Neorhizobium galegae: one gene and its partner. The main gene of each other region encodes a partner of the protein of the gene in region 2 in a complex. Links are inferred from orthologs where the notes say so. Each region holds a gene or a part of one and is shown on either strand. Other genes may lie near its edges.

What was found.
Region 1: the proteins of uvrB (region 2) and LZK81_RS12340 are in contact, whole or in part, in a crystal structure (PDB 7EGT), measured with the Thermus thermophilus proteins. The link is inferred for Neorhizobium galegae from one-to-one orthologs. Residues at the interface, in WP_096411307.1 of Thermus thermophilus: Glu23, Leu25, Arg26, Asp27, Gly28, Glu29, Arg30, Phe31, Arg55, Glu326, Asp327, Phe328, Glu379, Ser382, Gln383, His398, Gly400, Arg401; in WP_096412145.1 of Thermus thermophilus: His654, Arg656, Phe657, Gln666, Asp668, Glu669, Lys680, Arg681, Leu682, Ser683, Lys685, Tyr686, Ala687.

What each region holds. Positions count from the first base shown.
Region 1 is NZ_CP090095.1:2,453,663-2,467,861, reverse strand. What follows is about bases 221-3,321. They hold LZK81_RS12340 (ATP-dependent helicase), read right to left. Parts: upstream 2,958-3,321; coding sequence 483-2,957; downstream 221-482. Other genes in these bases: LZK81_RS12335 (efflux RND transporter periplasmic adaptor subunit), read left to right, coding at 3,235-3,321; LZK81_RS12345 (hypothetical protein), read right to left, coding at 221-419. In the rest of the region: more of LZK81_RS12345, read right to left, coding at 1-220; more of LZK81_RS12335, read left to right, coding at 3,322-4,479; LZK81_RS12330 (efflux RND transporter permease subunit), read left to right, coding at 4,476-7,679; LZK81_RS12325 (NAD(P)-dependent oxidoreductase), read right to left, coding at 7,771-8,607; LZK81_RS12320 (hypothetical protein), read left to right, coding at 8,931-9,134; LZK81_RS12315 (FAD-binding oxidoreductase), read left to right, coding at 9,895-11,310; LZK81_RS12310 (AsmA family protein), read left to right, coding at 11,387-14,199. UniProt on the Escherichia coli protein: A helicase with DNA-dependent ATPase activity. Unwinds DNA duplexes with 3'-5' polarity. Translocates on single-stranded DNA with 3'-5' polarity. Initiates unwinding more efficiently from a nicked substrate than double-stranded DNA.
Region 2 is NZ_CP090095.1:1,988,167-2,002,847, forward strand. Bases 4,368-7,950 are described here. They hold uvrB (excinuclease ABC subunit UvrB), read right to left. Parts: upstream 7,589-7,950; coding sequence 4,568-7,588; downstream 4,368-4,567. Other genes in these bases: LZK81_RS10005 (putative bifunctional diguanylate cyclase/phosphodiesterase), read right to left, coding at 7,695-7,950. Also shown: LZK81_RS09980 (ferredoxin--NADP reductase), read left to right, coding at 1-278; LZK81_RS09985 (hypothetical protein), read right to left, coding at 514-1,005; LZK81_RS09990 (YbjP/YqhG family protein), read right to left, coding at 2,068-2,508; LZK81_RS09995 (P-loop ATPase, Sll1717 family), read right to left, coding at 2,608-4,263; more of LZK81_RS10005, read right to left, coding at 7,951-9,689; LZK81_RS10010 (DUF1800 domain-containing protein), read left to right, coding at 10,025-11,497; LZK81_RS10015 (DUF1501 domain-containing protein), read left to right, coding at 11,501-12,679; LZK81_RS10020 (GNAT family N-acetyltransferase), read right to left, coding at 12,697-13,200; LZK81_RS10025 (hypothetical protein), read right to left, coding at 13,226-13,813; LZK81_RS10030 (acyl-CoA thioesterase), read right to left, coding at 13,828-14,217; LZK81_RS10035 (methyl-accepting chemotaxis protein), read left to right, coding at 14,429-14,681. UniProt on the Escherichia coli protein: The UvrABC repair system catalyzes the recognition and processing of DNA lesions. A damage recognition complex composed of 2 UvrA and 2 UvrB subunits scans DNA for abnormalities.

The DNA of each region.
Region 1 (14,199 bases), 470 kb from region 2 along the record:
TTCCCTTCGTCGAGACTTTTAGGAACCACATCTGTTTGTCGGCGATATTCCTCTAATTGCTCGCCAAGTGTTTTATCGAAATCAACATGAAAACCGAGTGCTTCATTTAATACATAGTCATACGTAGAAGTAAAAATATGGCCGAGTACAGAATCTCTAGATGCCACGCCTCCGGATAGTAAAAGCGTTCCCGCAACAACAGCGACTGCTTTCCAGCTTCCTTGCTCAACAGGATAAGAGAGTATCTGGGCTCCCTTTAATGAAGGAGCTTGAGTTATTATCTCGCCATTGATTACAAGATGAGCGGTAAGTGCAAGCGTTCGTTGAAATGCGGAGAAGGCGGCTGCGGCGTCGTAAAAGTCGAGCAAGTTATTGTCCGCAGATGCTCCTTCAAATGACAGAGTAAATTCTAACGCCACCGAATCCCCCGCAAATCACTACCCATGCGAGTATATTAATTCTTTAAATTATTGTAAGGCAATCTAAATCCGCTCCACAAACCCCTCAAGCACCCGCTTCTGCCCGGCCCGATCGAACTCGATCGTCAGCTTGTTGCCCTCGATCGCCGAAATATTGCCGTTACCGAACTTGACGTGGAACACCCGGTCGCCGACCGAGAACTGCGATGGCGTGTTGGCGACGGATTTGGCCACCAGTTCACCATCTATCGTCCGGGTGCGCGGGCCGCTTTCGCCGTAGCCGATGCGTTCCACGGCGTGGCCGGAGCGGGTGCCCCAGTTGTCGCGGGTGGCGTCGGTCTTGTTGGCCTGGGCGCGTTTCCAGCCGGGTGTGGAATAATTGTTGGCGAAGGGCTCGGCCTTGTCGAAACGCGACTGGCCGTAACCGCCGCGCCCGCCATAACCGCCGTAATTGCTGTCTGAGGCCGCGACGTCCACATGGGCTGCCGGCAGTTCGTCGAGGAAGCGCGACGGCATGGTCGATTGCCAGAGGCCGTGAATGCGGCGGTTCGAGACGAACCAGATATGGCAGCGGTGTTTTGCACGCGTCAGGCCGACATAGGCGAGGCGGCGTTCTTCCTCCAGGCCCGAGCGGCCGCCCTCGTCGAGCGCCCGCTGGTGCGGAAACAGGCCTTCCTCCCAGCCGGGCAGGAAGACGGTGTCGAATTCCAGGCCCTTGGCCGAATGCAGCGTCATGATCGAGACGGCATCGAGGTTTTCGTTGTTCTCGGCATCCATGACGAGCGAGACGTGTTCGAGGAAGCCGCGCATGCTCTCGAAGGCTTCCATGGAACGGACCAGTTCCTTGAGGTTTTCCAGCCGTCCCGGCGCTTCCGCCGATTTGTCGTTCTGCCACATGGCGGTATAGCCGCTCTCATCGAGGATCTGCTCGGCAAGCGTGGTGTGAGCCATGTTTTCGAGCAGGCCCTGCCAGCGGCGGAAGTCGGTCACCACGTCGAACAGCGCCTTGCGCGCCTTCGGCTTCATCTCGTCCGTCTCGATGAGGTCGGCGGCGGCCTGCAGCATCGGGATGTCGCGGGCGCGGGCATAGTCGTGCAGGTAGCGCACGGTCGTGTCGCCGAGGCCGCGCTTCGGGGTGTTGATGATCCGCTCGAAGGCGAGGTCGTCGGAGGGCTGGCAGACCATGCGGAAATAGGCCATGGCATCGCGGATCTCGAGCCGCTCGTAGAAGCGCGGGCCGCCGATGACGCGATAGTTGAGGCCCAATGTCACGAACCGGTCTTCGAACTCGCGCATCTGGAAGGAGGCGCGCACGAGGATCGCCATGTCGTTGAGCTTGTGTTTGCCCCGCTGGAGGTTCTCGATCTCCTCGCCGACGGCGCGCGCTTCCTCTTCCGAATCCCAGGCGGCATGCACCACCACCTTTTCGTCGTCGGGATCGGAGCGGTCGGTGAACAGCGTCTTGCCAAGCCGGCCCTCGTTATGGGCGATCAGGTGGCCGGCGGCGCCGAGGATGTGTTCGGTGGAGCGGTAGTTGCGCTCGAGCTTGATCACCTTGGCGCCCGGAAAATCCTTTTCGAAACGCAGGATGTTGTCGACTTCGGCGCCGCGCCAGCCGTAGATCGACTGGTCGTCGTCGCCGACGCAGCAGACGTTCTGGGGAATGTCCTTCGGCCGCTGGGCGAGCAGCCGCAGCCACATATATTGGGCGGTGTTGGTGTCCTGATACTCGTCGACCAGGATATAGCGGAATTTTCCGTGATATTCCTTCAAGAGGTCGGGGTTCTTGCGGAAGATCGCGATCGGGTGCAGCAGAAGATCGCCGAAATCGCAGGCGTTCAGGGTGCGCAGCCGCGCCTGGTAGGCGGCGTAGAGTTCGCGGCCCTTGCCATTGGCAAACGCGCGGGCGTCGCCCTCGGCGATGTCGGGCGGGGTCAGGCCCTTGTTCTTCCAGGTGTCGATCATTCCGGCGAACTGTTTTGCCGGCCAGCGCTTGTCGTCGAGCCCTTCGGCCTGGATCAGCTGCTTGATCAGCCGCACCACGTCGTCGGTGTCGAGGATGGTGAAGTCGGAGCGAAGGCCCGCAAGTTCCGCATGGCGGCGCAGCAGTTTTACGCCGATCGAGTGGAAGGTGCCCATCCACGGCATGCCCTCGACCGCGCCGCCGACCAGAACGCCGACGCGTTCCTTCATCTCGCGCGCCGCCTTGTTGGTGAAGGTGACGGCAAGGATCTGCGAAGGGAAGGCCCGGCCGGTTGCGAGGATGTGGGCGATGCGGGTGGTCAGCACCCGCGTCTTGCCCGTGCCCGCGCCCGCGAGCACGAGGACAGGGCCGTCGAGCGTCTCGACCGCTTCGCGCTGTTCCGGGTTGAGGCCTGCGAGGTAGTCGGGCGCCCGGTGCTGGTCGCGGGCCGCCATGGCGCGCGCGGCGATGCCGAGGCCGCCGTTTCCGGCCGGCTGCGCCAGGGCGGGGGCCTTGCGCTGCGCCTGCTGCGGTTCTTCGTCGAAGAACGGAATGTCGTCGAAACTATTCGTCATGCGGCCAATGTAGTGATTCGGACCTGAAAGACCAGAAAATGTTCTGCTTTCATTCCGACTGTTCACACAAGGCAAGGCCAAATTGTGAAGAGGCCGCCGGTTGCCCACTGCGAAAGAGGCGATTTTAGGAGTATATGTATGCCTCCGATCTAACATATGCGTGAAATTTCGTGAGGTTACATTTTTGTAAGGTTGCCGAACACCCATTGCGTGAGCACCCGCAAAAAAGGATACTCCCGGGCAATATGGCCTCCTGGTGCCGCCATTGGAGAATTGAATGCGGATTTGGAAACAGCTTCTGCTCTGTATCGTAGTCCTGGCCGGAGCGCTCGGCCTGTGGGTCTACCTGGTGCCGAGCGCCGGCGGAACCCTGACCAAGATGGGCGTTCCCGGTGAAGTGATCGCCGCCGTCATTCCGAGAACCGCAGCCCAGCCAGCACCTGCTCCAGCGGGTGGTGCCAACGGCAATGCTGCGGCGCGTCCGCAGGGCGAGGGCGGAGCACAGGGAGCCGCGCAGAATGGGCAGCGCGGGGCAGGCGGCCAGGGTGGCGGCCAAGGCGGCAACCGGGCGACGCTCATCGTCGCCCAGCCGGTCGTGATCGGCACCGTCAACGACCGCCTCTCGGCAATCGGCAGCGGCGAGGCCATCCAGTCGGTCGTCGTCATGCCGCAGGCTTCCGGTACCGTCAACGAGATCATGGTGACGTCGGGCCAGAAGGTCACCAAGGGCCAGGTTCTCGCCCGCCTCGATGACGAAGAGCAGACGATCGAGCGCGACAAGGCGCGGGTGGCGCTGGCCAGCGCCCAGGAAAAATCCGCCTCCTACAAGAACCTGCAGTCGTTCTCGCGCCTCGACGTTTTCGATGCGCAGATTGCCGAACAGGCCGCAAAGCTCGCACTCTCCACCGCCGAACTCAATCTCAGGCGCCGCGATATCGTCGCCCCGATCGACGGAATTGCCGGCATCGTCGCGGTCAATATCGGCGACAACGTCACCACCCAGACCAATGTCGTGACGATCGACGACCGCTCGGCAATTCTGGTCGACTTCTGGGCGCCGGAGCGTTTCGCGGTTGCGATCCAGCCGGGCCAGGCGGTCGAGGCGAGTTCGATTGCCCGTCCGGGCCAGGTCTTTTCCGGCAAGGTCGAGGCGATCGACAACCGCGTCGATCCGGCAAGCCGCACGATGCGCATCCGTGCACGGGTTGAAAATCCTGGCGACGTGCTGCGCGCCGGCATGGCCTTCAACGTCGGCATGCGCTTTGCCGGCGAAAGATATCCGGCGGTCGATCCGCTGGCCATCCAGTGGGACGGCGAAGGTTCGTATGTCTGGCAGGTCAGGGAAAACAAGTCCGTCAAGACCCGGGTGCGCGTCGTCCAGCGCAATCCCGATGCAGTCCTCGTGGGCGCCGAGCTCAAAGAGGGCGACAGGATCGTGACCGAAGGTCTGCAGCGTGTGAGGGAAGGGGCGGCGGTCCGGATCTTGGGCGCGCCGGAAACGGCTGAGGTGGCGCGCCAATGAAGATCGAACTCCCAGGCGTTGGCCATGACGACGAAGGGAAGGCCGAGGCGGAGAAATCCGCGCAGAGCTTTACCGCCCTCTTCGTCCGCCGGCCGATCCTTGCCGCGGTTCTGAACACGCTGCTGGTCGTTGCGGGCCTTGCGGCCCTCGCCGGCGTCGAGGTGCGAGAACTTCCCGACGTCGACCAGCCCGTCATCACGGTGCGTACCAATTACGACGGCGCCTCGCCGCAGACGATGGACCAGGAGGTCACCCAGGTCATCGAAGGCGCCGTCGCGCGCGTCTCCGGCCTCAAGGCTCTGTCGTCGCAGTCGCAGTTCGGCTCCAGCCGCGTGACGATGGAGTTTTCCGACAGCGTCGATCTGTCGGAGGCCGCAAACGACGTGCGCGATGCGGTCGGCCGTGTCGTCAACCAGCTGCCGGACGATGCCGACGAGCCGCGCATCGTCAAGGCGGATGCCGATTCCGACGCCATCATGCGCCTTGCGGTCACATCGTCGAACATGTCGATGGAAGACCTCACCCAGCTCGTCAACAACGAGGTCGTCGACCGGCTCGCCGCCGTCGAAGGCGTGGCCGACGTCGAGCTCTATGGCGACCAGGACAAGGTTTTTCGCGTCGATGTGAACCAGGCCGCCCTGGCCGGCCGCGGCCTGACCGTCGCCGACGTCTCCAAGGCGCTGTCGAGCGCGGCGCTCGACGTTCCGGCCGGCTCGCTGAAGAGCACGACCCAGGATATCGTCGTCCGCGCCACCGCCAACCTCACCACGCCCCAGGATTTCGAAAACGTCCTGATCGGCCCGAATGTCCGCGTCCGCGACGTGGCGACCGTGGCACTCGGTCCGGATGACGGCACCACCGTGCTGCGCGCCAACGGCGTGCAGGGCGTCGGCCTCGGCATCATCCGCCAGGCGCAGTCGAACACGCTCAACATTTCCGAAGGCGTCAAGGCGGCCGTCGCGGAGATGCAGAAGGCCCTGCCGGAAGGCACCCGCATCGCCATCACCGGCGACGACGCGATCTTCATCCAGGGCGCGCTGCACGAGGTCGAGATCGCGTTGATGCTCTCGGCCGCTGTCGTCGTCGTGGTCATCTATCTCTTCCTGCGCGACTGGCGCGCCACGCTGATCCCGGCGATCACCATGCCGGTGGCGCTGATCGGCACGCTGGTGGCGATCTACCTCGTCGGCTTCTCGATCAACATCCTGACCCTGCTCGCCATCGTCCTGGCGACCGGCCTCGTGGTCGACGACGCGATCGTCGTGCTCGAAAACATCGTCCGGCGACGAGCGGAAGGCATGGGGCCGCGCGCCGCCGCCGTGCTCGGCACCCAGGAAGTGTTCTTCGCCGTCATCGCGACCACGGCGACGCTTGCCGCCGTCTTCATTCCGCTGTCCTTCCTGCCGGGCCAGATCGGCGGCCTGTTCAAGGAATTCGGCTTCGTGCTCGCCTTCTCGGTGGCCCTGTCGTCGGTCACCGCCCTGACGCTCTGCCCGATGCTCGCGTCGCGCATGCTGACCAAACCGATGAAGGAGGACCACGGTCTCCTCGGCGCCTTCGGCAACGGGTTCGCCAGGGTCTATGCGTCGTCGCTGAGGTTCTGCCTCAATGCGCCGCTGGTCGTCATCGTCGTGTCGGTGGTCTTCTCGATTGCCGCCTACAATGTCTTCGGCCTGGTCAAGAGCGAGCTGACGCCGCGCGAAGACCGCGCCACGATCATGCTGCGCCTGACGACGCCGCAGGGCGTCAGCCTCGATTATACCCGCGATCAGATGCAGCGTGTCGAAGAGAACCTGAAGTCGCTGCGAGATTCCGGCGAGATCACCAACGTCTTCTCGATCTCGGGTTTCGGCAGCAACACCAATAGCGGCTTCATGGTTCTGACGCTGGCGCCCTGGGGCGAGCGCAGCCGCACGCAGGACCAGATCGCCGCCGACGTCAACGCCGCGGCGCTGAGGGTTCCGGCCCTGCGCGGCTTCACCATGCAGGCGAACAGCCTGAAGATCCGCGGCGCCGGCAACGGCCTGCAGATGGCCCTGGTCGGCAACGACTACGACGTGCTGACCTCGACGGCCCTGAAGCTCGTGTCGCATATGGAAAGCGAGGGCGCCCGGTTCTTCGATACGCCGCGTCTCACCAACGAGCCGACCCAGGCGCAGCTTTCGGTGGCGATCGACCGCGAGCGGGCCTCCGACCTCGGCATCGACATTACCGGCCTGTCGACCGCCATGCAGTCGCTGCTCGAGGGCCGTTCGGTCGTCGACGTCTTCGTCAACGGCGACGCGCTGCCGGTCAAGCTGACCTCGACCACCCGTCCGATCGACGATCCGACCGATCTCGAGAACATCTTCCTCAAGACCGGCGACGGCAAGATCGTGCCGATGTCGACGATCGCGACCTTGAAGGAAGGCGCGGTGGCGCCACAGCTCAACCGCGAGGAACAGCTCGCCTCGGTGTCCATCTCGTCGAACCTGCGCGACGGCGTGGCGCTCGGCGATGCGGTCAGGGAAGTCTCCGCGATCGCCCAGCCGTTCCTGCCGGCGGGCGTCCGCCTGGTTCCGATGGCGGAGGCGAAGACGCTCGGCGAAAACTCCAACGCCATGCTGATGACCTTCGGTTTTGCGATCGCGATCATCTTCCTGGTGCTGGCGGCGCAGTTCGAAAGCGTGCTGTCGTCGATCATCATCATGTCGACCGTGCCGCTCGGTCTTGCCTGCGCCGCCATCGCACTGGTGCTGACCGGATCGAGCCTCAACGTCTACAGCCAGATCGGCCTCGTGCTGCTCGTCGGCGTCATGGCGAAGAACGGCATCCTGATCGTTGAATTCGCCAATCAGCTCCGGGACCGCGGCACCAGCGTGCGCGAGGCGATCGAAACCGCTTGCGCGCTTCGTCTGCGCCCGGTGATGATGACGATGATCGCCACCGTCATCGGCGGCGTACCGCTGCTGCTGGCCCAGGGCGCGGGTGCGGAAGCCCGTATCGCGCTCGGCTGGGTCATCGTCGGCGGCCTCGGCTTTGCGGTCATCGTGACGCTGTTCATCACCCCGGTCGCCTATCTTCTGATTGCCGGCTTCGCCAAGCCGCATATGCACGAGGAAGCGCGGTTCCATGAGGAACTGGCGCATGCCTCGCGCCGCGGGCAAGAGAAGCAGGACAACGAGAAGGAAAAAGAGGAACAGCTGCTCGCCGCCGAGTAATGGGCGGGGAGAAGAGACCTGTCCCTTCCATAGCCGCTGTCCCCGGACCTGATCCGAGGACAGACAAGATAGCGTCGAGATTTTTGACGACCTACCGGCCGAGCAGGTCGTTGAGCTGGCCGGCAAGCGCGCCGCCGCCGGCCCGGTCGTCGGCCATCTTCTGAAACAATCCCGCCATTCCCTTGAAGATCAGCGAGGCCGGATCGTCTTCGCCGAGGAATGCGGCGATCTCCTCCATCTCCGCCACCCAGCGATAGGCTTTCGCATACATGTCCGGAATGGCACTTAAGAGTTTCCGGTCGAGGTCGGGATTGCTTTCGGCCATCTCCCGTCTGAGGCTCTGGTCGGCACCCGATCCGATGGCGGCGAGAAGCATGGCGGTGCCGAGCCCGGTGACGCCCTTGTTGATGCCCGCATAACACATCTTCAGCGCCGAGGCTGCGCCGACGGCCCCTTCGATCCAGCGGACGTGAAGCCCGTGCGCGGCGAGAACGGCGCTTCTGTTCGCCTCGTCCCCGCTGATATAGAGTTTTGGTCCGGCTTTTCCCGGCTGCGGCGGCAGGCCGATGATCGAGCCGTCCAGCACATTCGCCTGGCCGGGCCTGAAAACGGCTGCAACCTCACGCATCGTGTCGGGCGAGATCGCGTTGCAATCGATGAATGTCACCGGGGTCGGGCGCTCTCCGATCGCAGCGGACAGACGTTCCGCAACGCCGATCGCCTGGCCGGGCGGGACGATCGACAGAACGATCTCCGCCCCGACGATGTCTTCAAGCGGGGCGGGCTCCATTCCGGCGGCTCTGGCCCGGTCGTGGCTCTCGGGCGAGCGGCCGTCCAGATAGGTCAGGATCTTGGCGCCGCCGTCCGCCAACTGCCGGCCGATCCCGCTGCCCATCGCACCCGCGCCGATGATTGCAATTGTCGCCATCGCTGATCTCCTGAAACTTGATGAAGGCAGAACCTGTTCTAGCGCATCGATTGGTGACTTGCAGGTGAACTATTTTGCGCCGGGACAAAAAAACTCTCCGTGGCGCGAAGGCCTTGCCGGCGATTCGCGCTCGGCTCCTGGAAACTCGCCCTGCCGGGGGCGCAAGGACTTACCAACACGGGAGGCTCATCGTCGACATCTCGCTGCGGTGGTCGGTTTCGAGACTTCTTGTGATCATAACGGTCATGACCCGGGCCCGTTAAACTTGCGGCAACCTTGTGCATGGCATGGCATATCCCGCCACGCAGCAGAAGGAGAGACGTATGGCGCTGATCGGCTTCAAGAATACTCATAACCAATCGGTATACATCAATCCCGCGCAGGTGCTTTACGTCACGACTTTCGAAGAGGAAGTCACCATCGTCGCTCTTGCGCTCGCCAGCACCGGCGGCAAGCCCACGGCTGTCTATGTCCGCGGCAATGTCGATCAGGTACAGCAGAGGCTGAGCGTGGCCATAGCGGGCTAGTTTCGGCCTCAGGTTTCGCGTCCGGCATCCTCATTTCGGGTTCGTCGGGAAGCGCCGTTGCGGGGATGTCCCAAGCTTTACCCGCCTGTCGGCTCAACGATTTAATTTAATTTTCTACCCCTCTCATCCCCGCCCTCCCGGCCCGTGCCTACAATCCCCTCGTCCCGTCGCGGATACACCGGCAGGCGTGCCGGCGAGGCGGGACCGGCGCCGGGTGGCAGGAAACGACGTAGGTCCTGCCATTCGGGGTTCGCGGAAAATGGTCTCCCTCCGGCGACAACGGGGAGAGATGAAGGAAAACGGACCGAGCCTTCGTCTCTTGAAGCCCGAAAGCGCGCGCCGGACGTGCCTGTGCGGCACACATGGTGGCTGACCGGATGGTGTCGCCGGATTTTTCAAAGTCCGACCGATACCATCGGAGAAACCGGCGGAGATCCATGGATGCCTTGCCGATCAGAATCGGATGGGGCGCCCTGGGTCATACGAACACCGTCCGGAAGAGCCACGGCAGAGGGACCGAAGTCGCGGGCATAAACCGCCGAACGGGGCGCTGAGAGGTGTCACTTATTACTTACCTTACGAGGCCGCTTTCAGCGCCCCGTCCGATCCTCGGGTCCCGCTCTGCTCGCCCGAGGATGACGAAAAGAAACCGGGGATCGCCAAGGCTGGACTCTGCCTGGTTGGATCACCGCTGTTCCGTCTGGACAAAACCCGACCCTTCGCCTAACCAATCCCTTGAAAAGACACGAGGAGAGTGGTCATGGCGGTCAAGGATGTGAAGGCGGGTCTTCGCAACGAAGAGGGCATATCGACGGTCCTCGGCATCCTCAAGCAATCCTTCGGAGAGCGTTTTCAGACCGGCCAGTCGTTTCGCGAGCAGCATGCCCACACGACGACCTATCTGCCGGCGCAATTGCCGGATGGCGTCGTCTTCGTTGAAAGCGCCGGTGACGTCAAAGCCGTGGTCAAGGCCTGCGCCGAGCATCGCGTGCCGGTCGTGCCCTTCGGCGTCGGCTCTTCGCTCGAAGGTCAGGTGAATGCGCCGTCCGGCGGCATCTCGATCGATTTCAGCCGCATGAACAAGGTGCTTCGGGTCAGCCCGGCCGATCTCGACGTAACCGTGGAGCCAGGCATCACCCGGGAGGAACTGAACCGCGAGCTTCGCGACACCGGCCTGTTCTTCCCGATCGATCCCGGCGCCAACGCCTCGGTCGGCGGCATGACCGCGACCCGCGCCTCCGGCACCAACGCGGTGCGCTACGGAACGATGAAGGACAATGTCCTGTCGCTCACCGTCGTCACCGCCGACGGCGAGGAGATCCGCACCGCGCAGCGGGCCCGGAAGTCGTCGGCCGGCTACGATCTGACCCGTCTCTTCGTCGGTTCGGAAGGCACGCTCGGCGTCATCACCTCGGTGACGTTGAAGCTGCAGGGCATTCCGGAAAAGATCGGCGGCGGCGTCTGCGCTTTCCCGAGCGTGAAAGCCGCCTGCGATGCCGTGATCATGACCATCCAGATGGGCATCCCGGTCGCCCGCATCGAGCTGCTGGACGACGTGCAGATGCGGGCCTGCAATGCCTATTCGAAACTCTCCTATCCGGAAAAGCCGACGCTGTTCCTGGAATTCCACGGCACCGAGGAAACGGTGGCGCTGCAGTCGGCGCAGTTTGCCGAGATCGCCACGGAATGCGGCGGCGACGACTTCCTGTGGACGGCCAATGCCGAGGAGCGGGCAAAGCTCTGGAACGCGCGCCACAACGCCTATTGGGCAAGCCGGGCGCTGGCGCCGGAGCTCGACGGCCTGTCGACCGACGTCTGCGTGCCGATCTCGCAGCTTGCCGAATGCGTCGCCGAGACCCAGGCCGATATTGCGGAACAGGGGTTGCTGGCGCCGATCGTCGGCCATGCGGGCGACGGCAATTTCCACGTCCTGGTGCTTTTCGACGGCAAGGACCCGGCCTCGGTCGACAAGGTCGAGGCGTTCATCGCCCGCCTCAATCACCGGGCGCTTGCCATGGACGGCACCTGCACCGGCGAACACGGCGTCGGCCAGGGAAAGATGTCGTTCCTGGAAGAGGAGCTCGGCGGTGCGGTTGGCCTGATGCGGACCATCAAGCAGGGCCTCGATCCGGATAATATCTTCAATCCGGGCAAGATCTTCAGGATTGCCGAATGAGATGCTCCTGCAAGCTTGACTTGCCTGTGAACCCAATGGAACTAGTCTCTTAGGCAAGATCAGGGAGACGGATACCGTGTTCGGACGCATCCTGTTGGCATTCGGCGGATTGGTGGTGGTGGCGCTGTTTACAGCGCTGCTCGCGCCTTTCTTCGTCGACTGGTCGAGCCTGCGCGTCAGCTTCGAGGAACAGGCAAGCCGCATCCTCGGCAAGAAGGTTACCGTCCACGGCAACGTCGATGCACGTATACTGCCGTTTCCCTCAGTCACGCTGCATGACGTACGGGTGGGGGCCGATACGGATGGCCAACCGCTGGTACAGGTAGCGCGGTTTTCGATGGATATGGAGTTGGCGCCCTTCCTCTCGGGCGAGGCGCGCATCTTCGACATGCGCATCGAGGAACCGAAGGCCCGGATCCGGCTGTTGAAGGATGGCTCGCTCGACTGGATGCGCGGCAGCCGTGCCGCGATCCCGGCCCGCACGGTGGTCATCGAGGATGTGCATATCACCGGCGGCGAGATCAACCTGATCGACGAACAGTCCGGGCAGTCGCGGCAGATCACCGGCCTCGCGGGCGATTTTTCCGCCGGTTCGCTGCGCGGTCCCTGGCGCGGCGAAGGCAATGCGGCGCTCGATGGCTATGAGACCCGGTTCAACCTGGCGAGCGGCACGGCGGATGCCGAGGGCAAGCGTGTGCCGATGCGCCTCAGGCTCTGGCCGGATGCGCATCCCGTCGAGATCAATCTCGACGGCGAGCTTACCGTCGCCGACAACAAGCCGGCCTATAACGGCAACTTCACGTTCGACTTCCTGCAGGAGGAAGACGAGACCGAGCCGGTGACGCCGCCGCCGCCCGGGCCGCGCCTCAAGGGAGGGTTCGAGGTCACCAACGAACGCATTCGCGTTCCGCAATACCGGCTGGAAGTCGGGGCGACCGACAACCCTTACGTGGTGACCGGCGAAGCGACGCTCGATACCGGCGACAAGCCTGAATTCCTGCTGACAGCCGACGGCCAGCAGATCGACGTCAATCGGCTGGGCGAGGGGGCGCGGGCCAAGACCGGCCGCGATGCCGCCGCTTCGGCGCAGCGCCGCATCAACAATTTCATCCGGCTGGCCGCTTCCATCCCCATTCCGCAGGTGCCCGGCCGCGCCAGCCTCAGGCTGCCGGCGATCGTCGCCAACGACACGACAATACGCGATATCAGGCTCGACATACGGCCTGCCGGGCGTGGCTGGACGGTCGACAACGTGGTGGCCACCCTGCCGGGCCGCACGCAGCTGGAGGCCAAGGGCAGCCTCGTGCTTCGCGACCGGACGTCCTTCGTCGGCGACATGCTGGTCGCCTCCAGCCAGCCGTCCGGACTTTCCGACTGGCTTTCGGGCCGGGTGGCGCCCGAGCTGCGCCAGCTCCGCTCCGCCGGATTTTCGGCAAAGGTCAACCTGACGCCGGACCTGCAGAGGTTCGACAACCTCGAACTGGCGGTCGGTCCGGCGACGCTCAAGGGCCGTCTCGAGCGCCAGTCCGCACAGGGGCAGACGCCCAATCTTTCGATGAGCCTTGCCGGCAACGAGATCGATATCGATGCCATGCGGGCGCTCGCCTCGCTGATGACGGGCGACGATGCGGGCCAGGACGTGCTCGACCATCGGGTTGCCGCGACGCTGAAGGCCGACCGGTTCACCGCCTTCGGGGTTGCCGCCAACAATGTCGACACAGCCTTCACCCTGGCCGGCGGCGCGCTATCGCTGGAGCGCCTGACGATCGGCAATGTCGAAGGTGCCACGGTTTCGGCACGAGGTCGCATAGAAGGCTCGCTGCTGGCCTATTCGGGCAATGGCAGCCTCACCTTCCGTTCCGCCGATCCGACGGCTTTCCTGACCATGCTGCGCGATCGGCTGCCTGCGCATCCGGCTTTGGCCCGGCTTGCTGCAAACGGCGCCTGGTTCGCCAACACCGATCTCGGCGCCAGCCTGACCGTCGGCGGCGACCTGAACGGCGTGGAGGTCGTCCTCAAGGGCAAGACCAACGGCAGCGCGGTCAATGCCGCCCTGAAGCTTCCAGGCCTCTTCGACCTGACGGCCGGCATCGACATGACGCTCCTTGCGTCGCTCGACAATCCCGATCCGATGGTTCTCCTGGGGCAGGCCGGTCTCGATCCCCTGCCTTTCGAGGGGGACGGCGCGGGTGAACTGCTGCTCAACGTCCACCAGGGTCCGGATGCTGCCGCAAAGGCTGCGCTGACGTTCACGACCGAAAAGACCTCGCTGGACATCAACGGCGATATCCGGGTCGGCAGTGAGGGCTTTGGCGAGGGGAGCGGTCACGTCACGCTCAGAAGCGCGAATCTGGAACCTTATCTGCTGATGAACGGCATCGGCCTGCCGCAGTTCGGCACCGGCATGCCGGTCACGCTCGACGCGGATTTCAGCATGACGCCGGAGGCGATGAAAATCGCCGCCCTTAAAGGTGCGGCGGACGGCAATGCGATCAGCGGCGACATCGCCATCGACCGCAAGGCGCCGGGCATGCCGGCCACCGGCTCGCTCAGCGTCGACAGCCTCGATCTTGCCTGGCTCGGGGAGGCGATCTACGGGCCGGTCAGCGATCCACAGAGCGGGGCGTTTTCCTCCAAGCCCTTTGCCCGGCCGATCTTCTCGGGCGCGGATGTCGCTCTCGACGTCAAGGCGCGAAGGTTCGATGCCGGCGTTTTCGGCAATATCGATGATTTTGCAGCCAGGGTCACCCATCGCAGCGGCGGTATCACCATCGAGAACGGTGCGGGCAACTGGCAGGGCGGCCGGCTCGCCGGCCGGCTGCTGATGTCGAACGGTGACGGAACAGGACTTCTGCAGGCCCGGATTTCGGCTGAGAACGCCGACCTCGC
Region 2 (14,681 bases):
TCCTCCACGAGATCGTCGGGACCAAGCTCAAGCACTACCCGACCGTGACCCGCGAGGATTTTAAGTATCGCGGCCGCATCACCGACCTGATCGTGTCGGGCAAGCTGTTCACCGATCTCGGCGTGCCGGCGCTCGACCCGGCTGTCGACCGCGGCATGATCTGCGGCTCGACCGCGATGCTGAAGGACACCAAGGACCTGCTCGAAAAGGCCGGCCTTGTCGAAGGCTCCAACAACAAGCCCGGCGAGTTCGTCATCGAAAGGGCGTTTGTAGGGTGAGAGGCGACGGCCTTTGGCCGGCAAAACGCTCCAGTGGAGCGTTTTGAGCCTCGAACGCCACGAGCCAAAGCGAAGGGCCGGCAGGAGGCGACGGCCTTTGGCCGGCAAAACGCTCCAGTGGAGCGTTTTGAGCCTCGAACGCCCTGAGCCAAAGCGAAGGGCCGGCAGGCGGTGCGGCATACGCAACCCCTGCAACATCTCCCCGAGTACCACCCCCCGCCGTTATCCACTCCATCTACTGCGCGCCATCTTCCTCCTCCGGCAGGAACTCACCGAACCTCTCGAAGGCTCCCGCGATGCTCCGGGGAGGCGGGGCGGGCGGGGGAAGGCGAATGCGGCGCAGCCATCCGCGAAGCGCGGGGCGGGCCGCTTGCTCGTCGTAAAGCGCGAAGACGGCTGCGCAGGCGCCTTGCCGCAGCACGAAAGCCTGTTCATCATCGACCGCCCCCGGCAGACCTTGCCACGCGGAGAAGCGCTCGGCGCAGAGGACGGCCATCCCCCTCTGGACGGCAAACAATTCGCGGTGACAATCCTGCAGGATGCCGATACAGGCGGGCTCGCCCGCGGCGGAGACGTCGGCCGCGCAATGGCCGGTGCGTCGGCACGCGCGGCGCCGGCACATCTGCGGCATGCCGAGACTATCGGCGACGTTGCGGCTGATCCGGGCGTCGAGCGGCGCGAGCTGCTCGCGGGATGATCGTTCTTCGGGCAATCGCTTTTGGGCCATGGGCTCCTCGGCCGGTCTCGGCATAAGACGGGAAGGGCGGTATCCACCGGACATGCTCCTCCCTTGGTGATCCTCGGTTTTCGCTTCGTCCGCCCGAGGAGGGCGAAGCATGTGTCGGACGGGGCGCTGAAAGCTGCCTCGTAAGGTAAGTAATAAGTGACACCTCTCAGCGCCCCGTTCGGCGGTTATTATCCGCGACTTCGGTCCCTCTGCGATGACGGGGGTTGTGGGAACGGTTGCGTGCCCCTCCGAGAGAGGGCGTCATGCACGCTCTCAGACTACGATGCCGCAGGCCATGACTGCCGCCCGGCATCGTCTTCCACCTGCGCCGCACAATCCGGGTTTTTCAAAAACCCTCGGACGCCGCACGGCGCGGCCCCGATCACCCTGTGTGCCTCACAGGCACGCCCGGCGCTCCATGATGGAAAACGAAACGAGAAGTCGGTCCGACAGCTTCTCACCCGTCCCACGTCGCCGGAGGGAGACCATTTTCCGCGAACCCGAACGCCAAGGTTTTGCGTCTTGCCCTTGACGTCCGCGCCGGTCCCGCCTCGCCGGCACGCCTGCCGGTGTATCCGCGACGGGACGGGGGGATTGTAGGCACGGGCTGGAAGGGCGGGGATGCGGGGGAGGCTAAGTGCTTGATGGGGCTGAGGGGGAGGTGTCGATCATGCCCGGATGGGTCGGCGCCTGGAGGGTGGATCCTCGGGTCGAGCCCGAGGATGACGACCTCAGAGCCCGAGGATGACGACCTTAGAGCCCGAGGATGACGACCTTAGATCCCGAGGATGACGACCTTGGATGTCGAGGTTGCGACCTTGGATCTCGAGGGGCGACCTTGGCAATCGCACGCCTCTCCTCCGTTATCCGCCACCCTCTCCTCCGTCATCCTCGGGCTCGACCCGAGGATCCAGCCGCCGTGCGTCTGCACGGCGAGAGGACCCTTTGTCAGACGTCGTGTACGGGAGAGTCCTTCGCGCCGCGGACGCGGCGCTGCTGGATTCCTGTCACAAGGACAGGAATGAGGGAAGGTGGTGCCTCCACCGCCTAAAAAAACGCCCCCTACTGCCCCAAAAGGTCGCGAAGGCTCCAGGGCTCGTCGCCGGACTGGTCGGCGATGTCGTCCACCTTCCAGCCGCCGTTTTCGCGCACCAGCGTGTAGAAGAGCGTCGCCGAGCGCTTGCCGTTGCGGAAGGACACTTCCAGCTCCGCCGTGTTGTCGAAGACGATCGGCGGGGAAAGCTGGATATTGCTGGCGACGCCATCCTGTCCGGCAAGGATCGGGTCGAAATCCACCGCCTCGCCATTCGCCGTCAGGCTCTCGTTGAGCGCATCGGAAAAATAGGCGGAATAGGGCGAGGGCGCATCGTCCTCGGCCGGGTCGATCGTGTCGGCATAAAGGGATTTGATCAGCGCCTGCGGCGACTTGTAGACCCGCGCCTCGGCGCCGGCCACAGCCAGCAGGGAAAACAGCAGTCCGAAGACGATGGCCGGCATGCGCATGGATGAGTCGTTCCCGGTTGGATGTGGGGAGATGTTTAGGCGAGGGAGGGGTGGAAGGATAGTGGGGTGGAGGTAGTTGTGGGAGGTAGCGTAATGAATTTACGAGAACTCCGAGATATTTAACGCGCGGTGAAGCATTGGATGTACTAAGAATTTTGTGTCGTTGGTAATCGCCTCAGGCACAATAACCGAAACGTCTTTATAAGCATAAATATAGGGCTCATTTGGCGCCAATTTAAGTCCGCCCGCCCCTATTCGATATAGAGTGCTGAACAACAGCCGCGCGGTATTTAAGAGTTTATCGGGACTTTCATTTTTGAGATATTCTCTCGCTTGCTTAGCAATTGGATCGGTTTCCGATTGTATTTTATCGTCGATCTCAAGCACAAACTCCTCGATGAACTCGCGGCCGGATATATCCCCGGGTTTAAATCTACCGCCACGCCCGGAAATTAAGGTAAAGGCGACACGGATGGTGGGGTACGAGCTTTCCCATTCATCCATCAGTGCCTGCATTCTGATTCGTGAATATTCAGACTCCGCCTGCCGAACAGTCTTTTGGGAAACTTTATTCTGCCCTTGGGAAAGGGATAAGCAAATATTTATAAAAGAAATAATGTCACGCGGTCGCAGCAATGTCCTCTCGATCATGTAATCAAAAGTATCTTTTGCCCCAACTTTCTTTTCGAAGATGTCGTAGAAAAAAACATTCTCCGATGAGTATTTTCTTCTGAATAAGAAATTGATTCGTTTTTCAACGAGTTGCCAAAGCTGTTCCTTCGTCCAGCGGATTCTAAGGAAATAGTCATCGTATTTCTCCCGCTGGAAGCCAACATAGGAGCTTTCCTGAATAACACGCTCAAGTACATCAGAGCGAAGTGCAACGACCACTTTGAGACGTCTAAGCTTGCGAAATGATCGCAAACATTCAATCAATGCCCGGATTAATTGATATCTTATCCGATCGTCGACCCATTTTTCATCAAGTTTATCGATAAGAATATAATAAGTTTGAGAGTATTTTTCTTTCCCTTCATACTCGGAAAGAAGGTCAAGTACTTTCGCAAGGTCTGTCAGCATGTCGGAATTGACGATCTTCTTTGCACGCTGAACCAGTGCCGACTTTTTTTCCGAGCTAAGGGTACGCGCATAACCCGCGCGGCCCTTAAATTTCTCAATTTCCGCAGACAGCTCTGCATCAACAGTGTTTTCTATTTTCTGAGTAATTTCTTTGATATTCTCATCCATGGTGATCCAGAAGCGGCTTTCCCACTGCCTGAGATATTCGAGAGCTGCTTTCTTTCTCGCGTCTCCGGAGAAAAACTCAAATATTTTCGAAAAGGCAAAATTCGAAGTATTTATATTTTCCACATTGAATCGCAACCTAATGAACTCAAGACAAAGTACATGTTTCCAAAGTGTTTGGTAAAATATGTCTAAATCAATATCTAACGCATTTAAGAATTGTATTATATCGGAATTTGCTACATAGTTTAGCGCCAGATCTGTAAGGTCTATGCTGGAAACGTTTTCGTTGCTGCGATCTATCATTCTCAGCAGCGCTGTCTTTCCGATTCCTGTTCTGCCGGACGCAAACAACTTTGCGCTTGATACGTCATTTAGTACCGACAGGGAGGGATGATCAAAAAAGCAATCAAACAAGAATTCATCGTCTGCTTCCGCTGACGAGTTGCCAATATTGGCATCTGGACGAAGAATCAGTGGGTTAGAATTCTTGCGGCTTAATTTAGACATGCTTCCCCCAATGAACGAAGGGAAGCATCTACTTAGTCATTAATAAAGAGAAAAATTGCACGGCCCGCTTTTTTCAACAAAAAATTGCATCTGCCTGCTCAAGCGATGAATCTCCGACGCCAGAACATCCAGACAGGACCTTACTAGCCGGGGCCTTTACCTGCGAAATGCACATTGACGCCACGGGCATACCGACCATATGCGGCGGTGAGGCCGGTGCTGCCGTCGTATGTGTTGATCGCCCGTCATCATTTCCAAGCAGGCGCAGTATATCGACAAACGGTCGGCTGAGACGGTCACGCATCTACCGCCCCGGCCGCCCGGTTTTCCCCTTCGTCCGGCTCTTCCGCTTCTGCTCCCCAGCGTCCTCATAACTCCCCGCGCCGACCTTGCCGCGCACGAGGGGGCGGGGGTCGTCGGTGGATCCTCGGGTCGGGCCCGAGGATGACGGAGGAGAGGTTGAGGTTGCAGGCTTCGGCGGCAACTTGCCCATGACCGGTTTTTCGGTACGGCCGACGGTCATTTCGTCGAGGTCGTTCTTGCGGAACAGCGATGGCTTGGCGGGGTCGGCGATGTCGCGGCCCATGTCGTCGAGGTTGGGCTTGGCGAAGAGGGATTTGGCGTTGGGAGCAAGATCGCCCCCCTCTGGCCTGCCGGCCATCTCCCCCACGGGTGGGGAGATCGACTCGCGGCGGGGTTTTGCTCCGCCTTTGCCGTTGCCACTCTTGCCGTTTCCGGCCTTGCCACCGCTGCCTTCGACGGCGCGGGCTTCGTCTCTGGCGATCGGGTCGTCCATGACGGCGAGTTCGGCGGCCTTGAGGCGTTTGATCTCGTCGCGCAGGCGGGCGGCCTTTTCGAAGTCGAGATCGGCGGCAGCGTCGCGCATCGATTTTTCGAGCGCGTTGAGATGGGCCTGCAGGTTGTTGCCGACCAGGTGGCCGCCATCCGCAAAACCCTTGCCGGAGACGCCGGAAATGTCGGCGCGGACGTGGTCGCGCTCGTAGACCGAGTCGAGGATGTCGGAAATCCTGGCCTTCACCGATTCCGGCGTGATGCCGTTGGCGGTGTTGTATTCCATCTGCTTTTCGCGGCGGCGGGCGGTTTCGTCCATGGCGCGCTGCATCGAGCCGGTGATCTTGTCGGCATAGAGGATGACCTTGCCGTCGACGTTTCTCGCGGCACGTCCAATGGTCTGAATAAGGGACGTTTCCGAGCGCAAAAAGCCTTCCTTGTCGGCATCGAGGATGGCGACGAAGGCGCATTCGGGAATGTCGAGGCCCTCGCGCAGCAGGTTGATGCCGACCAGCACGTCGAAAGCACCCAAGCGAAGATCGCGGATGATCTCGATGCGCTCCAGCGTGTCGATGTCCGAGTGCATGTAGCGGACGCGCACGCCCTGTTCGTGCAGGTATTCGGTCAAATCTTCGGCCATGCGCTTGGTGAGCACCGTACACAGCGTGCGATAGCCCTTGGCGGCGGTCTCGCGGATTTCGCCGAGCACGTCGTCGACCTGGGAACGGGCGGAACGGACTTCCACCGGCGGGTCGATCAGGCCGGTCGGGCGGATCACCTGTTCGGCGAACACGCCGCCGGACTGTTCCATTTCCCAGTTGCCGGGCGTAGCCGAGACGGCCACGGTGAGCGGGCGCATCGCATCCCATTCCTCGAAGCGCAGCGGCCGGTTGTCCATGCAGGACGGCAGGCGGAAACCGTATTCGGCGAGCGTCGCTTTTCGGCGGAAGTCGCCCCGGTACATGCCGCCGATCTGGCTGACCGAGACATGGCTTTCGTCGATGAACAGCAGGGCGTTGTCGGGGATGTATTCGAACAGGGTCGGCGGCGGCTCGCCGGGATTGCGGCCGGTGAGATAACGCGAATAGTTCTCGATGCCGGCGCAGGAGCCGGTCGCCTCCAGCATCTCGATATCGTAGCGGGTGCGCTGCTCCAGCCGCTGGGCTTCGAGCAGGCGGCCGCCCTTTTCGAGCTCGGCGAGGCGCAGCTTCAGCTCTTCCTTGATCGACTTGATGGCGCCGTTCAGCGTCGGGCGCGGGGTGACGTAGTGCGAGTTGGCGTAGATTTTTACCGATTTCAGGTCGCCGACCTTGTGGCCGGTGAGCGGATCGAACTCGGTGATCGCATCGATCTCGTCGCCGAACATGCTGATCCGCCAGGCGGCATCTTCCAAGTGGGCCGGGAAGATCTCGATCGTGTCGCCGCGCACGCGAAACGAGCCGCGCACGAAATTGAGGTCCTGGCGCTTGTACTGCTGGGCGACGAGGTCGGCCAATAACTGGCGTTGATCCAGCCGGTCGCCGACCGACATCTGGAAGGTCATCGCCGTATAGGTCTCGACCGAGCCGATACCGTAGATGCAGGAGACCGAGGCGACGATGATGCAGTCGTCGCGTTCCAGCAGCGAGCGGGTGGCGGAGTGGCGCATCCGGTCGATCTGTTCGTTGATCGACGATTCCTTCTCGATGAAGGTGTCGGAGCGCGGCACATAGGCTTCCGGCTGGTAATAGTCGTAATAGGAGACGAAATATTCGACCGCGTTGTCCGGGAAGAAGTTCTTGAACTCGGAATAGAGCTGCGCCGCCAGCGTCTTGTTGGGGGCGAGGATGACGGCCGGGCGCTGGGTCGCCTCGATCACCTTGGCCATGGTGAAGGTTTTGCCCGAGCCGGTGACGCCGAGCAGGACCTGGGAGCGTTCGTTGTCGTTGATGCCCGCCACCAGGTCGCGGATGGCGGTCGGCTGGTCGCCGGCGGGCTCGTAATCGGACGACATGCGGATGGTGACGCCGCCCTCGGACTTTTCCGGCCGGGCGGGGCGGTGCGGCGTCCACAGCTTGCCGTCCTTGAACAGCGGGTTGCCGCTCTCGATCAGCGCCGACAAGGCTTCCACGGTGGCGGTGACCGCGCCGGCGGCGAGGTTCTCGGCGTCCTCCAGCGACGTATCCATGCCGGCGACCGGGTTGAGGCCGGCGCGGGCGCGGGTCTTCGGATCCGAGGAGGCGCCGATCGACACGCCGCGGGCGGTCTTCGAGGCGGTGGTGTTCTTGGCCGTGGTCGGCGCAGACTTGGCGGCGGCCTTGATGGCCTCCTCACGCGCCGCGATCTCTATTCTCTTGCGGTGCTTGCCGGCCTTGGAGGCGATCTCGCGCTGCGTCTCGACGCCGGAGGCTTCCGCCTCCGCCTCGAGCTGCTTCACCCAGTCGGAGACGCTGCCTTGCAGGGGCGCGCCCTCGAACGACGATTGGGGGGCTTCCTCGAAACCCTCGTGATTGTCCGGGTTCGAGGCGGGCGATTTTTTCGGTGATCTGGCCATGCCGCGAATATGGAGAGACTCGTCGCGAAAGTGAAGAGGGGCAGGTCACAAAACGAGTACAAAAGGGAAACGGATTTTGGGGCGCGCGCCGGGAGATGCGGGCGGGTTACGCCACCTGGCGCTGGGTGGCGGCGCGGCGGCATTCGATCCAGCCGGGGATGCGTTCGGCCGGCATCGGGCGGCCGAAGAAATAGCCCTGGGCGAACTGGCAGCCGAGCGCTTTGAGGGCACTGGCCTCTTCCTCGCTCTCGACGCCTTCGACCACCACTTCCATCGATAATGCCCGGCCGAGGCCGACGATGGCGCCGACGATCTCCTGGTTCTGGCGGCTGAGATGCACGCCGGTGATGAAGCGCCGGTCGAGCTTCAGCCGGTCGACCTTGAGCGCCACGAGATAGGCGAGCGAGGAATGGCCGGCGCCAAAATCGTCGACGGCGAGCTTGTAGCCGGACCGCTCGATGCGCTTCAGCTGCTCGCCGGCAACCAGCGTGTCGAGGATCGCCTCTTCGGTGATCTCGATCTCGAACAGCGCCGGATCGATGCGGTGCGCGGCGGTGATGCGGTCGAGCACGTCGGTGACCGAATAGAGGTCGAACTCGCGCGGCGAGACGTTGATGGCGACGGTCGCGCGCGGCAGGCCGAGCGAGGGCAGGCGGGTCAGCAGGCCGCAGGCGGCTTCGGCGATGGTCGCGGTCAGCCGGTCGGCAAGGTTGGCCGCCTGCGCAGCGGCGACGATTTCCGGCGGCGCGATCGGCCCGAGATAGGGATGGTGCCAGCGCACCAGCGCCTCGAAGCCGGTGATCTCCTGGGAGGCGAGGTCGACCTGCGGCTGGAACCAGGCTTCGACGTCGCCGGCATCCAGCGCGTCGGCGAGTTCGTGTTCGATCTGGTTCTGGCGGTCGGCCTGGGAGCGGAAGGCGGGCTCGAATTCGCGCCACTGGCGCCGGCCGCCGTCCTTGGCCCGGTAGAGCGCCATGTCGGCGCTGATGAACAGGTCTTCGGCGGTATCCGCATGCAGCGGAAAAAACGCAAGTCCGATCGAGGTGCCGACCACGGTCGGCTGGCCCTCGAGCATGACCGACTGCCGGCTGCGATCGAGGATGCGTGCCGCCAGGTCGCGAGCGAGATTCCCCGCATCGGAACCGCCGACAATGATCGCGAACTCGTCGCCGCCGAGCCGGGCGATGGTGCCCCTGCCGTCGACCGCCGAGCGCAACCGGTCGCTGACCTCGACGAGGAGTGCGTCGCCGGCGCTGTGACCGAGCGTATCGTTGACCGTCTTGAAACGGTCGAGGTCGAGGATGAGCAGGGCGAGTTGCTCCTCCGCGGTGCGGGCGGCGGAAATCCCCGTATCGAGGGCGGTATTGAAGGCGGCACGGTTTGCAAGCCCGGTCAGCGGATCGCAATTGGCCAGTACTTCCAGCCGGTAGTTGGCGCGCAGGATGTTCGAATTGGCACTGGAGAGGGAATCGGCAAGCGCCGTCGCCTTCAGTTTGCCGAGCACGTTGCCGACGAAGGTCGCCTCGCTGGTGCGGCTGCTGCGGATCAGTACCATCGTCAGCGCCACGACGTCGATGGTGAGGAGCCAGCCGCCGGCGCCGCCGCTGACGGCAAGCGACACCATCACCGAGATGTTGGGCGGTATCGCGAAGGCGAGGGAAACCGGGTTGTGTCCGACGCCCATGAGGACTGCGCCGGTCGCCATGCCGCACATGATCAGATAGAGGCCGCTATCTCCGCCGAGCGCATTGAAATCGGGCACGGTCAGCGGAAGAGCCGCCCAGGCGAGGCCGCTGACGAGCGCTCCGAAGGTCAGCACATCCAGTGCCTGTTGCGGAGCATGGTCTACGGTTTCCCAACGCGTCAGGATCGAGGCCAGGACGACGCGCAGGGCCAGGCTTGCGATCACCGCCGTGAACCAGAGGCCGGCCGAAAAGGTCAGGCCACGGTCGATGGTGGTGACGAAAAGCGCCGAAGCGGATATCGCGGCATTGGTGGCGAGCGTCGAGGTCAGGCGTTCGAGCATGGTCGAAGCCTGTGCTCGCTTCACGTCCAGTGCGAGGGCCGGGTCGATTTGACCTGTTCTGAGTTCGGCTTCCATCGATCTGCTCGGGCTGGAGTTCCTGATCAACGCCGACACTATCGAACGGCGGCGATAAGAAAGTCTTGCTTTCGGGAGATCTTCCTGAAGCCGACCGATTTATCCTAAATGAATAGGTAATCGTCGGCCGTCTGCGCCTCAATATTGAGCGAATGCCTGCGAGTTGTTCTGAGGCCGGGTCGGATCCTGCAATAAATCCGATTTTTCGCGCGTCGCTGGAACTTCCCGGGCCGTCATGAATTACAAATTGTCCATGTCACGAAATGGCCGCAATTCCTGTTGGTTTCCACCACATTTTTTCGGGACTCTGAGGGGGTCCAACGAGGAGTGATTCAATGGCTCTTCCCACCCCGACCCTGGCCGCCATCCGGTACGGTTATGGTCTTCGTCCCGGCGAAGAGCCGCCCCGTGATGTCGAGGCGCTGCTGGGACAGATCGAGGAAGGGGCTTCCGGAAAGCCCCGTTTTCCGCGCGAGGGTATAGCTGGCCGGCTAGACACGGCAACCCGTGTCGTTTCGCTCCTCGCCGCCGAGGCGAAAGCCCGCAGGGCCGGCAATCCGAACGAAGACGTCCGCAAGGCGACCCAGAGCGAGGCGCGGCGCATCTACCGGCAGGATGCGATGGCGCGGCTTGCCCAGGCGATCCATTCGCCGCTCGGCTTCTATGAGCGCCTTGCGAGTTTCTGGGTCGACCATTTCTCGACCAGCGTGATGAAGTCGCTGCCGATGCGGATGATCGTGCCGCTCTACGAAGCGCAGGCGATCCGCCCCAATCTCGGTGGTTCCTTCACCAAGCTGTTGTCCACCGCGATCCTGCATCCCGCCATGCTGATCTATCTCGACCAGGACCAGAGCGTCGGGCCTGACTCCGTTGCCGCCCGCAAGAACGGCCGCGGGCTCAATGAAAACCTCGGCCGCGAGCTGCTCGAACTCCACACCCTGGGCGCCGGCAGCGGCTATACCCAGGAAGACGTGCGTGCCTCAGCGCTGATCCTGACGGGACTTTCCGTCGACAATCGCGCCATGCAGGTCGTCTATCAGCCGCGGTTCGCCGAGGCGGGACCTGTCAATCTGCTCGGCCGGATCTATCGGGACGACGAGGGCGACGGCCAGGACCACGTGCTGATGCTCGAAGACCTCGCCGCCAACCCGAAGACCGCGCAGCATATCTGCGGCAAGCTCGTCCGCCATTTCATCGCCGACGACGCGCCCGAGGAGATGGTCGCGGCGATGGTCGCCGCCTGGACGAAGAGCCGCGGCGATCTTACCGAGGTTTATCGTGCCATGCTCGCACATCCGCGTGCCTGGTCGGATCCCGGCCGGAAGATCAAGCAGCCGTTCGAATTCGTGGTCTCCGGTTTCCGCGCGCTCGATCTGCCGGAGAGGAATTTCGGCAATCTGCTACGCGACATGGACGACGGCGACGAAGACGAGAGCCCGGTCCAGAAGGCCATGGACCTGACCGGCATGGCGGCGAGGGAAGACACCAAGAAGAAGGCGGGGCGGGCCAATGCTCTGACGCTCGGCGCCCTGCAGCGCATGGGCCAGCCGATCTGGCAGCCGCCGAGCCCCGCGGGTTTCGCGGACGAAACGAGCGTATGGCTGACCCCGAGCCAGCTGAGCGAGCGGATTTCGTGGTCGCGAATGGTCGCGCGTATCTTCGGGCAGAAGATGGAGCCTTCCGTCTTCCTTCAGGCAGCACTTGCCGATGCTGCCCATCCGGAGACCAGCAGGATTATCGCCCAGGCGCCCAACAAGGTTCACGGCATCACGATGGTGCTGGCGTCCCCTGAATTCAACAGGAGATAGGAAATGAGCTTTCAACACGGCTTTCCTTTGTCTCGCCGCGGGTTTCTGGCCGGCGCCTGCTGCGCGGCGGGGGCCTCCATCCTGACGCCGGTCAGTTTTGCCGCGATGCCTGGCGACAACCGGTTCGTGACGATCATCCTGCGCGGCGCCATGGACGGGCTCGATTTCGTCCAGCCCTACGGCGATCCGGCCTATGCGGCGCTGAGGCCGAAACTGGGCTTGAGGCCCGATACCGGCCTCATCGATCTCGACGGTTTCTTCGGGCTCAATCCGGCGGCCTCCGCGCTGATGCCGTTGTGGCAGGCGGGCGAGCTCTCCTTCGTGCACGCGGTCTCGACGCCCTATCGGGACCAGCGCAGCCATTTCGATGGCCAGGACATGCTGGAGACCGGCGGCAACGGCAAGGGCGAGCGCACCGGCTGGCTCAACCGCACACTCGCGGTCATCCCACGCTCGAACGCCCGCAAGGCGATCGACATCAACACCTCGATGGAACTGATCCTCAGTGGTCCGAACGAGGCGGATTCCTGGTCGTCCCAGAGCAATTTCGCGCTGGCCGAAGACGAGATCGCCTTTCTCGACCGCCTCTATGCCGGCGATCCGGCTTTCGCGAAAGCCATGGAGGAGGCGAAGAAGACCGATATATCGGCAGACTCCCTTTACGCCGACGGCAAGCGTGGCGCGGGCATTGCCGACATGGCGCGGCTGGCCGGCGGCATGCTGCGTGAGGACTACCGGATCGCCAGCTTCTCGATCAACGGTTGGGACACCCATGTGGGCCAGCAGGGGCAGTTCAGGAAAGCCGTCGGCGATCTTTCGACCGCGATCCTCACGCTGAAGGCGGCGCTTGGCGAAGACGCCTGGAAAAAGACCGCAGTGCTGGCAATGACCGAATTCGGCCGCACGGCCCGCGAGAACGGCACCAACGGTACCGACCACGGAACTGGCGGACTTGCGGTGCTCGCCGGCGGAGCGATCCCCGGCGGCAAGGTCCTGGGCAAATGGCCGGGCCTTTCCGAAGACAAGCTGCTCGACCGCCGCGACCTGATGCCGACCGGCGACGTGCGCGAGGTCGCCGCTGCCATGCTCTACAGGCAGTTCGGCATCGAGCCTGACACTCTTACCGCCAAGGTCTTTCCCGGCCTGAGTTTCGATACGTCCTCGGCCTATCTGAGGGGGTAGCCGACTTCGTGACAGGTTCATGGGCGAGGGTGGCGAAAGATCAGGTCGACCGGATCTCGGCGCGGCGCCGTGGCGTCCAGAGTGCAGCCCAGTCTTTCGGCGAGCCTGCACGAGCGGATATTGTCCGGGTGGACGTAGCTGACCAGGGTTTCGAGGCGACGTGTCGAGAAGGCCCAGTCCCGTAGGGCGGTGGCGGCTTCGCGGGCATAACCTTTGCCTTCGGCGCTCGGATAAACGAACCAGCCGAGTTCGTGCTCGGGAAACAATGGACCGTGATTGATGCCGACCTGCCCGAGGCAGAGGCCGGTCACACGGTCTTCGATCATTAAGGCCCCATGCCCCATCAGTGCCCACTGGCCGATGTCGCCGCTGAACAGGCCCCAGGCAGCATCCACCGAAAACGGGCCTCCCATGAAAGCCGAGCGCGGGGAAAACATCAGCTCGCTATAGTCGGGCCAGTCTTCCATCCTCTGGGGACGCAAAGAAAGCCGCTTTGTCTCAAGTGTGGGTATCGCCGTCATCTGCTCCTCGTTCCCGTCCGCATGCCTATGTCAGGATGTCGTAGACGCGAAAAATCCAATAGAGCTGATAGGCCAGCCCGAAGATGACAAAACCGGCGTGATAGCGCCGGTTGGCGGTCGTCGCGGCGATCAGGCTCAGGACGACATAGATCGCGGTGCGCACCGGATATTCCCAGCCGAGCGAGGTGAAATATTCCCAGCCCTTGAGGATCGTATCGACGATGTCGGTGACGAGCAGGCCGGCGAGGAAACAGAAGAACCATTTTCGGCGCGACAGGAAATAGTCTTCGTAGCTGTCGTAATCCTGCATCGAGGTCGGGAAGAGCAGGGCGCAGAGGAAGAAGAACAGCGCGCAGAAGGCGATCAGGAAGAGATAGGCCGCAAAACCGATCACCGGCAAGGCATGCAGCCGGTATTCCCACCACCAGAAATGCGCCAGGAACAGGAACAGGAACGCCACCCAGCCGAGATGGACGGGGTAGATGCGGGCGGCGCGCGGATGCTGGACGATGCCGGCGAGGCCGTTCAGCAGCCGCGCCAGGCTGAGGCTCACCACCATGCCCATGACCACGCGGATATGCGTGAAGGTTTCGGCGGCGGTCGCGGCGTCCATCGCTGTTCCTCGCTCTATTCCTCGGCCGGCACCGGCACCGGGCGGCCGTCCTCGTCGAGGGCGACCATGATGAAGGTTCCGGCCGTGACTTTCTCGATCATCCGGTGACGCGCCCGCTGCGCCCAGGCTTCCACCATGAGCGTGATCGACGAGCGCCCGACGCGGGTGATCTCCGTGTAGATATTGAGCGTATCGCCGATCTTGACCGGCAGTTCGAACGCCATTTCCTTGACCGCTGCGGTGACCACGCGGCCGCGGGCGCGCTCGGCGGCGCGGATGCCGCTCGCAAGGTCCATCTGCGCCATCACCCAGCCGCCGAAAATATCGCCGGCCGCGTTGGCATCCGCCGGCATTGCCAGGGTGCGGAGCGTCAGTTCACCGGTCGGTTTGGCATTTTCGGTCATCGTCATCTCTCTTTCGAAGCGGTTTCCAGGGCGACTCCTCCGGCCGCGAGACTAACCGGACGCGAGGAGGAAGGAAACTCCAAGAAAAAGCGGTTCAACATCAATAATTTAGGTTGAACTAATGCGCGTTCGCCGCGATTTGTGAGGGCTTCACCACCTGGTAACCAACGATCATTAGAATTTAAGGCGAATTGCACATAAGGGGGGTCCCATGCAACGTCTCGCCATTTCCTGGCGCCTTTATAGTCTTGTGCTCCTGTCGCTCGTCATTCTTGGCGGCGCCATGACCTTCAGCCTGTTCCAGAGCTACGCCTCGTCGGAACGGGAACGGAAGGCGGGCCTTGCCCAGATGAACGATGTGGCGCTGACCGTGCTCAAGAAATACCAGGCTCTGGAGGCTTCCGGTGCCATGACCCGCGAGCAGGCCCAGAGCGAGGCCAAGGCCGTCATCTCGGTGATGCGTT